3 regions of the Bacillus sp. NPDC094077 genome follow, and region 2 is predicted to be linked to each of the others. Evidence: a T-box and tRNA genes for the amino acid it is inferred to sense, from the RefSeq annotation. Region 2 holds a T-box; the other regions hold tRNA genes.
What was found. The T-box of region 2 lies ahead of ileS2 (isoleucine--tRNA ligase). A T-box ahead of a tRNA ligase gene usually reads a tRNA of that ligase, here a tRNA-Ile.

Region 1 (3,132 bases), on a different contig from region 2:
GCCTCTTCTGGAGTAACATCAAAGTAAGAAGAAGATGCAGAGTTATAAGTAGCTGCTTGAGCAGTAGGTGTCTCTAGCATAGTTGCAGCTCCACCAAACATAGTAAGCGCCATAGAAGACACAATGATTTTTTTAAACATAATAAAACCTCCACATAAAATATTTGGATTAAAAGTAACCCTGTAATTATTGTAGTTACAACGATAATAATTATCAAATGCAATGTTGCATAATTCTTTATATGAGTGAGAAGTCTCTCCATCTCTAAATGAGGGAATGTAACAGAGAATAAATAGGTTTAAGGGGGTATACATACTATTGGATTTAATGAGAAAACGAAATAGAAAGGATATTTTGAGTTAGGGAAATTTAAAAGGCCTTGTCATTAAAGACAGGGCCTTTCAAAAAGGGACGAAAATTGACAACTGAAGGTACCTTTATATTACCATTTTTAGGAATTTAATTCCTGTGATTTATGTTGAGAAATAAAATTATTATTTTGTATAAAGTGAGATGAAGAGGTGCTTCTTATAGATTTTGCAAGATGAGAAGGCAAAAGCAGAATTTTAATCGGACGTTAAACAAAGGATAGAAGAATCCCTTTTGCTTAACGAAACGCGTTAAACATCATTCAAGGTTATGTAATAGACTATAATATACCTCATTCAAAACCCAATATAGTCTGTCAAAAAAATTAGAGGGGATCAATTCATTGAAACAGTATAAAACTGTTTTCAGGATAGGTGTCCTTTTTGGTTTAAAAAAGAGAATATATTTTCTCAACAGGACAAATGGTAATTATCTATAAGTACTACTTATAAGGATAATAGGAAAATAGAAGTTAATAAAGGAGAGTGCGAAATGATAACACTAATAGCTAATAAAGGTCTAGCTGAAATCAACGAAAAAGATGTAGATGTATTAAAGGTAATGGCACATCCGGTTCGATTACAAATTGTAAATGAATTAATGCATCATAAAATTTGTAATGTTACACAGTTAACTGAAATATTAAGACTGCCCCAATCCACTGTTTCACAACATTTATCAAAATTGAAGGGAACCGTACTCCGTTCAGAAAGAAGAGGACTAGAGATGCATTATTTTATAGATAATGCTAAGGCCCGTCAGATTGTTGAAATTTTAGGTTTATAGGTTAATAACTTGTAAAAGGTTTCCTGTTACGAGGCAGGAAACTTTTTTATTGATAACCAAACTTCGTTAAAGGTATTAAAAGATAGTACTAATTAGAAAGTGTATGGAGTGCGGAGTATAAACACTGTTAACATGATGCAAATGTGCATATTAAATGAAAAGTAAGGTAAATTGATAATTCATGTGGTAGAATATTGTATGTGAATACGTTCTATAAAGTAAAATTTATGCTCTGGACCTTTAGCTCAGCTGGTTAGAGCAAACGGCTCATAACCGTTCGGTCGTAGGTTCGAGTCCTACAAGGTCCACTTATAAACAAGGAGAAAGCACTCATTTGAGTGCTTTCTCCTTGTTTATAATAAATAAAGGGGATTGTAAAATGAAAATCATTGACTTAGACGCAGTAAGAAAAAAGAAAGAAAAATTAATGGTAACTATTCCAATTATAGAACTAATGTATGGGGAAAAAGGGGAAATTGAATTTAAAATAGTGGGAAAAAAAGTTGTTCCACAATCCATGTTAGAGAATTAAACTACTTCCAATTCCAATAGGGTGTAAGGTCGTTAAGTGGGAGTAGTTCAAATACTTGATAAACGCCCCTTTTTAATTTTGGACGGATTGATTAAAACTCAATCCGTCCTTTTTATTAACTTACTAGGGACTTTATAGGTTTTTTCAACAATAGGAACCTTTGTTATTTCTTCTTTTTTAATGATAAGGCATTCTTTTTTTTCTCGTCAGCATTTAAATCAATACATAAAATGTCTTATTTCCTTTAGAAGGTTTTATAAAATTCTAAGAGTTCAACTGGAATATTATTTTTGTATGCTATACATGCTTTTGTATCACCAGGCTGAATGGTCTTTTGATCAATTAACAAAAGCGCAGCAAATGTATTTGCTTCTATCTCTAATTTATCAACGGAAAAGAATGTATTCTTACGCAGAAAAGGTGTATTTGCATGAGTATGTAGGACCGCATGTCCTAATTCATGAGCACAAACAGTTCTTTGCATAGATGGAGACAAATTAGTATTAATGACAATGAAACGATTTCTTTTTTCATATTTATAAAAACCATTTATTTCTTCATGTAAATCCCATGTTAGTACATGTATTTTTAAGTAATCTGCAAGCTCATAGGGGTTTGTCGTGTTGTATTGGGTGCTAAGTTGTTGGACTAGATCTTTAATGACGAATTTCAATGTATTCCCTCCTAAGCTCGCATCAGTTATCGTCTGGATTACGATATTTCTTAGGCACGTATTTTTTATTGATTACTTTCGTTTGTTTTACAATGTACTCCATTGCATCTAACAATGATTCTACGGCTTCTTGACTCATTGGTTCCCCAGAGAACATTAAGCCATCTTCGCCTTGTAGGTCTTTTTTTATTTCTTCCATTCTTTTTGCTATGTCTTTCTCATCTTTTTGCGTTAATTGCACTTTTGGCTCCTCTGTAACATCTCGTCCTAGTAAAAAGTCAGCTGAAACCGAAAAGCAATCAGCTAATTTAGTTAGAACATCATGTGGAGGGAATCTTTCTTCTGATTCGTAGTAACCTATCATTCTTTGGGATACTCCAATTTTTTCAGCCAGTTGTTTTTGTGTTAAATTTTCCTTTTTTCGTAATGATTTTATTCTAAGCCCTATCACATTGTTCACCTCTCTAATTGAACTAATTGTTCTCTTTTGATTTATTTTAGCACAAATTGTTCTTTTCCGCATTGACACAGAACAAATAGTTCTGTAATCTGTATTTAGAACTATTTGTTCTTTCGGAGGTGAGATAATGGGAAATAAAATGTATGATCCGCAAAAGAATTTATATAAAGAACTTGCACATTATTGTGGAGTGACTGAACGGTATATTCGAATGATTGATCAAAAAGAAAGAACTCCATCAATGGAAACAGCTAAGAAGATTGCTAAGTATTTTGATATGAGTATAGATGATCTTTTTTTTAGTAACAAATC
Region 2 (3,132 bases):
AGCATCTACGAACATTTCAGACCTGATGAAGAGGTCTTTGTGGATAAAGTGTTAGAGTGGAAGCGAACGGCGGAGTACCATCAAGTGAAATTAACAGACTTCCTTGATCCAAGACAGCAACAAATTGTTTCTATGGTAATAGGGCAAGGGGACGTTGCTGTACGATTTGATGGTGCAACGCCACATGCGGAGCGTAGAAGAGCACTCATTTATCCAGACTATCTAGAATTAAATGAAGAAGAATTTCAAGTAGAAGTATTAGAAATTGACTATCCTTCCAAGTTTTATACGCTAGAACATAGGCAAATATTAGGTACATTTATGTCACTTGGTTTAACGAGAGAAAAATGTGGTGATATTTTGCTTCAAGAAAATCGTGCCCAAATTGTAGTTGCGAAAGAAATCGTATCGTACATTGAGATGAACTTACAATCAATAGGAAAAGTAAAAATCTCCTTATCACCTATACAAGGAGAACAAATTCTACAGATCCATGAAACATGGGGAGAGAAATCTGGAACGGTTTCTTCACTTCGTTTAGATGTTATGTTAGCAGAAATGTTACATCTATCCAGACAGAAAATACAACCTCTTATAAAAAATGGTTTAGTAAAAGTTAATTGGAAAACAGTAGAACAAACTTCTTATGAATGTTATCCAGGAGATGTTTTTTCAGTGAGAGGATATGGGCGAAGTAAATTATTTTCTGTAGAAGGTAGAACAAAGCGCGACAAATGGAGAATTTTGTATGGTATACTAAAATGATTGGTTTTTTAGAAGGAAATCCTCCTATTTTGTCGAAGAAAAGATATAATTGAAAGAGGAAATTTAGATAACTACTTGGAGGTGGCGTTGTGCCGTTAACACCATTAGATATTCATAACAAAGAATTTGGTCGCGGATTTCGTGGCTATGATGAAGATCAAGTAAATGAGTTTCTTGATCAAATTATCAAAGATTATGAATTAGTCATTCGTGAGAAAAAAGCTTTAGAAGAAAAAGTTGCGCAATTAGAAGGAAAGTTAGATCACTTCTCTAATATTGAAGATACGTTAAACAAATCTATTGTTGTTGCACAAGAAGCAGCGGAAGAAGTAAAACGTAATGCGCAAAAAGAAGCGAAATTAATCGTGCGTGAAGCAGAGAAGAATGCAGATCGTATCATTAACGAAGCTTTAGTAAAATCAAGAAAAGTTGCTTTTGATATTGAAGAGCTAAAGAAACAAGCGAAAGTATTCCGAACTCGTTTCCGTATGTTATTAGAAACACAGCTTGAAATGTTAAACAACGATGATTGGGATAAACTAATTGAGTTAGAAGACGAAGTAGATGAACTGTTGAAAAAAGAAGAAACAGTGTAAGCTTGACGTTTTTCTCATTATTACATATAATTTTAAACAACATATTTATTAAGAAAAACGAAGATAGGGATAAGTACCTTTTTCATACCTTATATAGCGAACTGAGGATAGTGTGAGCTCAGGATAAGGAGATAATGGGAATATCACCCTGGAGTTCCGCGCTGAACAAATGGAGTAAGCGTCGGCGTATATTCGCGTTAAGAATATAAAGAGGATTATATACATGCGTATATAATCTACTAGGGTGGTACCGCGGGAGACTTTCTCGTCCCTTTTTGGGATGAGAAAGTCTCTTTTTTATTCCGTTTTTTAGGTCTTTCTTTTATACATGTAAGGAGGAATTGAGCATGGAGTATAAAAATACATTACTAATGCCAAAAACAGAGTTCCCAATGCGTGGGAATTTACCAAAACGTGAGCCTGCAATGCAAGAAAAATGGGCTGAAATGAATATTTACGAAAAAGTACAAGAGCATACAAAAGGTCGTCCTTTATTTGTACTGCATGATGGACCTCCATATGCGAATGGTGACATTCATATGGGACATGCACTAAACAAAGTGTTAAAAGACTTTATTGTTCGTTATAAATCAATGACGGGTTACTGTGCACCATATGTACCTGGATGGGATACGCACGGTTTACCAATTGAACAAGCATTAACGAACAAAGGTGTAAAACGTAAAGAAATGACAGTTGCTGAGTTCCGTAAGTTATGTGCAGAGTATGCATATGAACAAGTTGAACGTCAACGTGAACAATTTAAACGTCTAGGTGTACGTGCAGATTGGGATAATCCATATATTACTTTAGAGCCAGCTTATGAGGCACAACAAATTAAAGTGTTTGGTGACATGGCGAAAAAAGGTTATATCTATAAAGGTCAAAAACCAGTTTACTGGTCTCCAACGAGTGAATCCGCTTTAGCAGAAGCTGAGATTGAATACCAAGATAAGAAATCAGCATCTATTTACGTAGCATTCCCTGTAAAAGACGGAAAGAACGTATTAGAAGGTGATGAGAAATATATCATTTGGACAACAACACCTTGGACATTACCTGCAAACTTAGGTATTTCTGTTCATCCAGAACTTGAATATGCTATTGTGAAAGTAAATGGCGAGAAATATATCATCGCTTCTGAACTATTCGATACAGTTGCAAAAACATTAGAATGGGAAAATACTGAAGTTGTGAAAACGGTAAAAGGTAGCGAACTTGAATATACAGTTGCAAAACATCCATTCTACGACCGTGATTCATTAGTTATGCTAGGGGAGCACGTAACAACAGATGCAGGTACGGGTTGCGTTCATACAGCACCTGGGCACGGGGAAGATGACTTCGTTGTTGGTAAAAAGTACGGCTTAGAAGTACTTTGCCCAGTTGATGATAAAGGTGTATTAACAGATGAAGCGCCTGGATTTGAAGGCTTATTCTATGATAAAGCTAACAAGCCAATTACGGAAAAATTAGAAGAAGTAGGCGCGTTACTAAAATTAACATTTATTACACATTCATACCCACATGATTGGAGAACGAAAAAGCCAATTATTTTCCGTGCAACAGCACAGTGGTTTGCATCTATCGAAGCATTCCGTAAAGAGTTATTACAAGCTGTTGAAGAAACGAAATGGGTACCGGCATGGGGAGAAACTCGTCTTCATAATATGGTTCGTGACCGCGGTGACTGGTGTATTTCTCGTCAGCGTGCATGGGGTGTACCGATTCCTGTATTCTATGCCGAGAATGGCGATCCAATCATTACGGA
Region 3 (3,132 bases), 350 kb from region 2:
TCAGCAATAGCATTTGCTGCACGTTCATCTGGAACAGCAACACGGACGACTTGACAGCCAGCTTCTTCTAAACGTTTAATTTCAGCAACTGTTGCTTCAACATCATGTGTTTTTGTTGTTGTCATACTTTGTATAATTAATTCATTATTACCGCCAATTGTTAAATTACCGACTTTAACTGGACGTGTTTTTGTACGATGAGTCATTTCATTCACGAATAGATCGCTCTCCTTATAAAAGAAGTTTCTTTTTTAGTCCCTTACATCAATGATAGTATGTGAGAGAAAGGGCTATAGAAACCGAAGTACTCGGTTTCACTTTTACTATTGTATCAGCGCCTTTATGTAATTGACAAGGATTAAGTGATTGCTCATTGATATAACGGGAATTTATAAGATTTCCCAATTTGTATTTTTGTAGCAGATGTATTTTTGTTTAATTGTTTAAAATCATCAATTACTTTTTCAATAGAAGGGATTTTTTTCTTGTTAATCGCTTCTGTGATAGAAAGGACAGTATCACCTGTTTTGACTTCAATTGCTTTATAAGCTGTATCTGTTTCTTTCTCTTTCTCTTTATTTTGTTTTGTATCTGTATTTTCCTTTTTTATCGTTTGGGCAGCGGTTGTTTTTTTATATGAGCTTAACATCGGTAAAGTGCCGATTTTTATATCGTAATAAAATATATAAACGAGAACAAGCACGAATAAGAATATACCTAATCTCTTCATATTCTTCACTCCCTTGCTAGGAATATATGCTTGTCCAAAAAAAAAAATGCCTATTTAGGCATTTTTTTGTGTTCTTATTTTTCTTTCGGTTTTGGGACTTCTTTAATTGTTAAGTATAGGACAATTAAAACAACTGCGATATAAATGAATGTTGAACCAGGTACGACGATTTTAAATAAATCCATAATCATAAAGAAGATTGTTGGAATTGTATAGCTGTACGCAGTTAGTGTCCAAACTTGTTTATAGGATAATTTACGTTGACCGCTCATAGCAGAACCGATGAACGCAAGTAAAGTCACGCCTAAAAAAGTGATGAATAGCTGGAATAGGTACACTAAAAATCCGATAACAAATAATAAAATTGGATAAATACTATCGAATAAAGAAATAAAGTCTTGCAAATCTTTTTTCTCAAGAGATGCACCTAATAAGTCGTTATAGGAATACGTTTGTGTTTGACCATTTCCTATAGAGACGACTTTATCTTTTAAAACAAATAAACCTGTTTTATTTTGATATTTTTCTAATTCTGTTGAATTTGGATCAAATACGAAAAGGGCATTTCCTTCTTCTTTTTCGATAGGTTGATCAATATCAGCTTTAAGTTCGCCATTTTCAATTTTAAAATCAGGTAAATCTTTTTCAATGACTTGATTTACCATGTTCACACCATCTTGGATAAAGCTACCGTACAAGAAAGTTCTTGGAATAGTAGTAATTAAGCAAAGTAGCATAATATACAAAATGGTTTTACCGATTTTTTGAAAACGGAATAGCGCCATATCTTTAGGCGAGTATACACTTTTTGCGAATTGGGTAAATATGGACATAGATTCACTTCCTTTATGTATGTATAAAGTCATTGTAACGTAGGAATCTAGAGAATCTCAAGATATATTATATTTACATATAGTGAAGATAACTAAATTTCTTTTTATTAATTTTCTTCTTTTGAATGAGAAAAATACAATTGACACTTTTCTTTTTTATATGGTAAATTTATCTTACCTTTCTTAAAGGATATATCCGATAGGAATTCAGTTATTTGATATGTTATTACATACATAATTGTGGACCCTTAGCTCAGCTGGTTAGAGCAGACGGCTCATAACCGTCCGGTCGTAGGTTCGAGTCCTACAGGGTCCATATCCATTTCACATGTTTATTATGTCAGCAGGAAGCTTCCTTGTAGAAGGGAGCTTTTTTTACGGAATATATGAGCATTTTGATTGAAAAGAAGTGGGAATTTTGCTACTTTAATGTTAGCAAGACAATGTGATTTATTTGTTTGCACCCTATGGCAATTAGGGTAGAATGAAGTTGTATGTCACACAAATAGTGACAATACATAAACTGGGAGGAATATAACAATGGCAAAACACGAATTACCAAATTTACCTTATGCGTATGATGCTTTAGAGCCTCACTTTGACAAAGAAACAATGAATATCCATCATACAAAACATCACAACACGTACATTACAAACTTAAACGCTGCTTTAGAAGGTCATGCAGAATTAGCTGACAAAAGCGTTGAAGAATTAGTTGCAAACTTAAATGAAGTACCAGAAGCAATCCGTACAGCAGTACGTAACAATGGTGGTGGACATGCTAACCATACATTCTTCTGGACAATCTTATCTCCAAACGGTGGCGGACAACCAGTAGGCGAATTAGCAACTGCAATTGAAGCGAAATTTGGTAGCTTCGATGCATTCAAAGAAGAATTTGCTAAAGCTGGCGCAACTCGTTTTGGTTCTGGTTGGGCTTGGTTAGTAGTAAATAACGGTGAGTTAGAAGTAACAAGCACTCCAAACCAAGATTCTCCTTTAACTGAAGGTAAAACTCCAGTTATCGGTTTAGATGTTTGGGAGCATGCGTACTACTTACATTACCAAAATCGTCGTCCAGACTACATCGGTGCATTCTGGAACGTTGTAGATTGGAACGCTGCTGAAAAACGTTACCAAGAAGCAAAATAATTGCAATAAACATGGAAAAAGCTGGGAGTAATCTCCTAGCTTTTTTCTATGCTTTCCTTTTACATAATTGGGCTTGTCTTTGGAAGACTAGAACATGAAGTAAAGGAGAGTTGTGTATGAAGTGGAAACATATAATTGGTGACGTTGAAGTGAATCGGGATTTAGTGTTATTGCTTCTTATAGGAGGTTTATACACGCTCGCAATTTCTTTATCGAATACGTTTGTTAACATTTACTTATGGAAACAAACACAAAATTATGTGAATCTTGGCTTGTATAATTTGGCCAGTGTTGTATTACAGCCCCTCACATTTCTTGTAGGGGGGAAATTAGCGAAACGTATTGATCGCTCGATTTTGTTACGAATAGGCGTAGGAACGCTCGCAATTTTTTTTATCGTTGTTTTAGTAGCGGGAA

Region 1: it encodes a tRNA-Ile, which carries the amino acid that the T-box ahead of ileS2 (isoleucine--tRNA ligase) is inferred to sense. The anticodon was not compared.
Region 3: it encodes a tRNA-Ile, which carries the amino acid that the T-box ahead of ileS2 (isoleucine--tRNA ligase) is inferred to sense. The anticodon was not compared.

Annotation. Positions count from the first base shown of each region.
Region 1 covers NZ_JBNNUF010000027.1:8,504-11,635, reverse strand. The annotation lists gene ACQKNR_RS27835 (hypothetical protein) at 1-140, opposite strand, end outside; gene ACQKNR_RS27830 (ArsR/SmtB family transcription factor) at 862-1,155, shown strand; tRNA gene ACQKNR_RS27825 (tRNA-Ile) at 1,390-1,463, shown strand; gene ACQKNR_RS27820 (hypothetical protein) at 1,535-1,687, shown strand; gene ACQKNR_RS27815 (ImmA/IrrE family metallo-endopeptidase) at 1,932-2,360, opposite strand; gene ACQKNR_RS27810 (helix-turn-helix domain-containing protein) at 2,383-2,811, opposite strand; gene ACQKNR_RS27805 (helix-turn-helix transcriptional regulator) at 2,948-3,132, shown strand, end outside.
Region 2 covers NZ_JBNNUF010000001.1:432,533-435,664, reverse strand. The annotation lists gene ACQKNR_RS02105 (RNA-binding protein) at 1-765, shown strand, start outside; gene divIVA (septum site-determining protein DivIVA) at 855-1,361, shown strand; T-box leader at 1,413-1,637, shown strand; gene ileS2 (isoleucine--tRNA ligase) at 1,709-3,132, shown strand, end outside.
Region 3 covers NZ_JBNNUF010000001.1:780,567-783,698, reverse strand. The annotation lists gene ispG (flavodoxin-dependent (E)-4-hydroxy-3-methylbut-2-enyl-diphosphate synthase) at 1-206, opposite strand, end outside; gene ACQKNR_RS04070 (hypothetical protein) at 371-730, opposite strand; gene yqgB (protein YqgB) at 805-1,563, opposite strand; tRNA gene ACQKNR_RS04060 (tRNA-Ile) at 1,806-1,879, shown strand; gene sodA (superoxide dismutase [Mn]) at 2,104-2,715, shown strand; gene ACQKNR_RS04050 (MFS transporter) at 2,832-3,132, shown strand, end outside.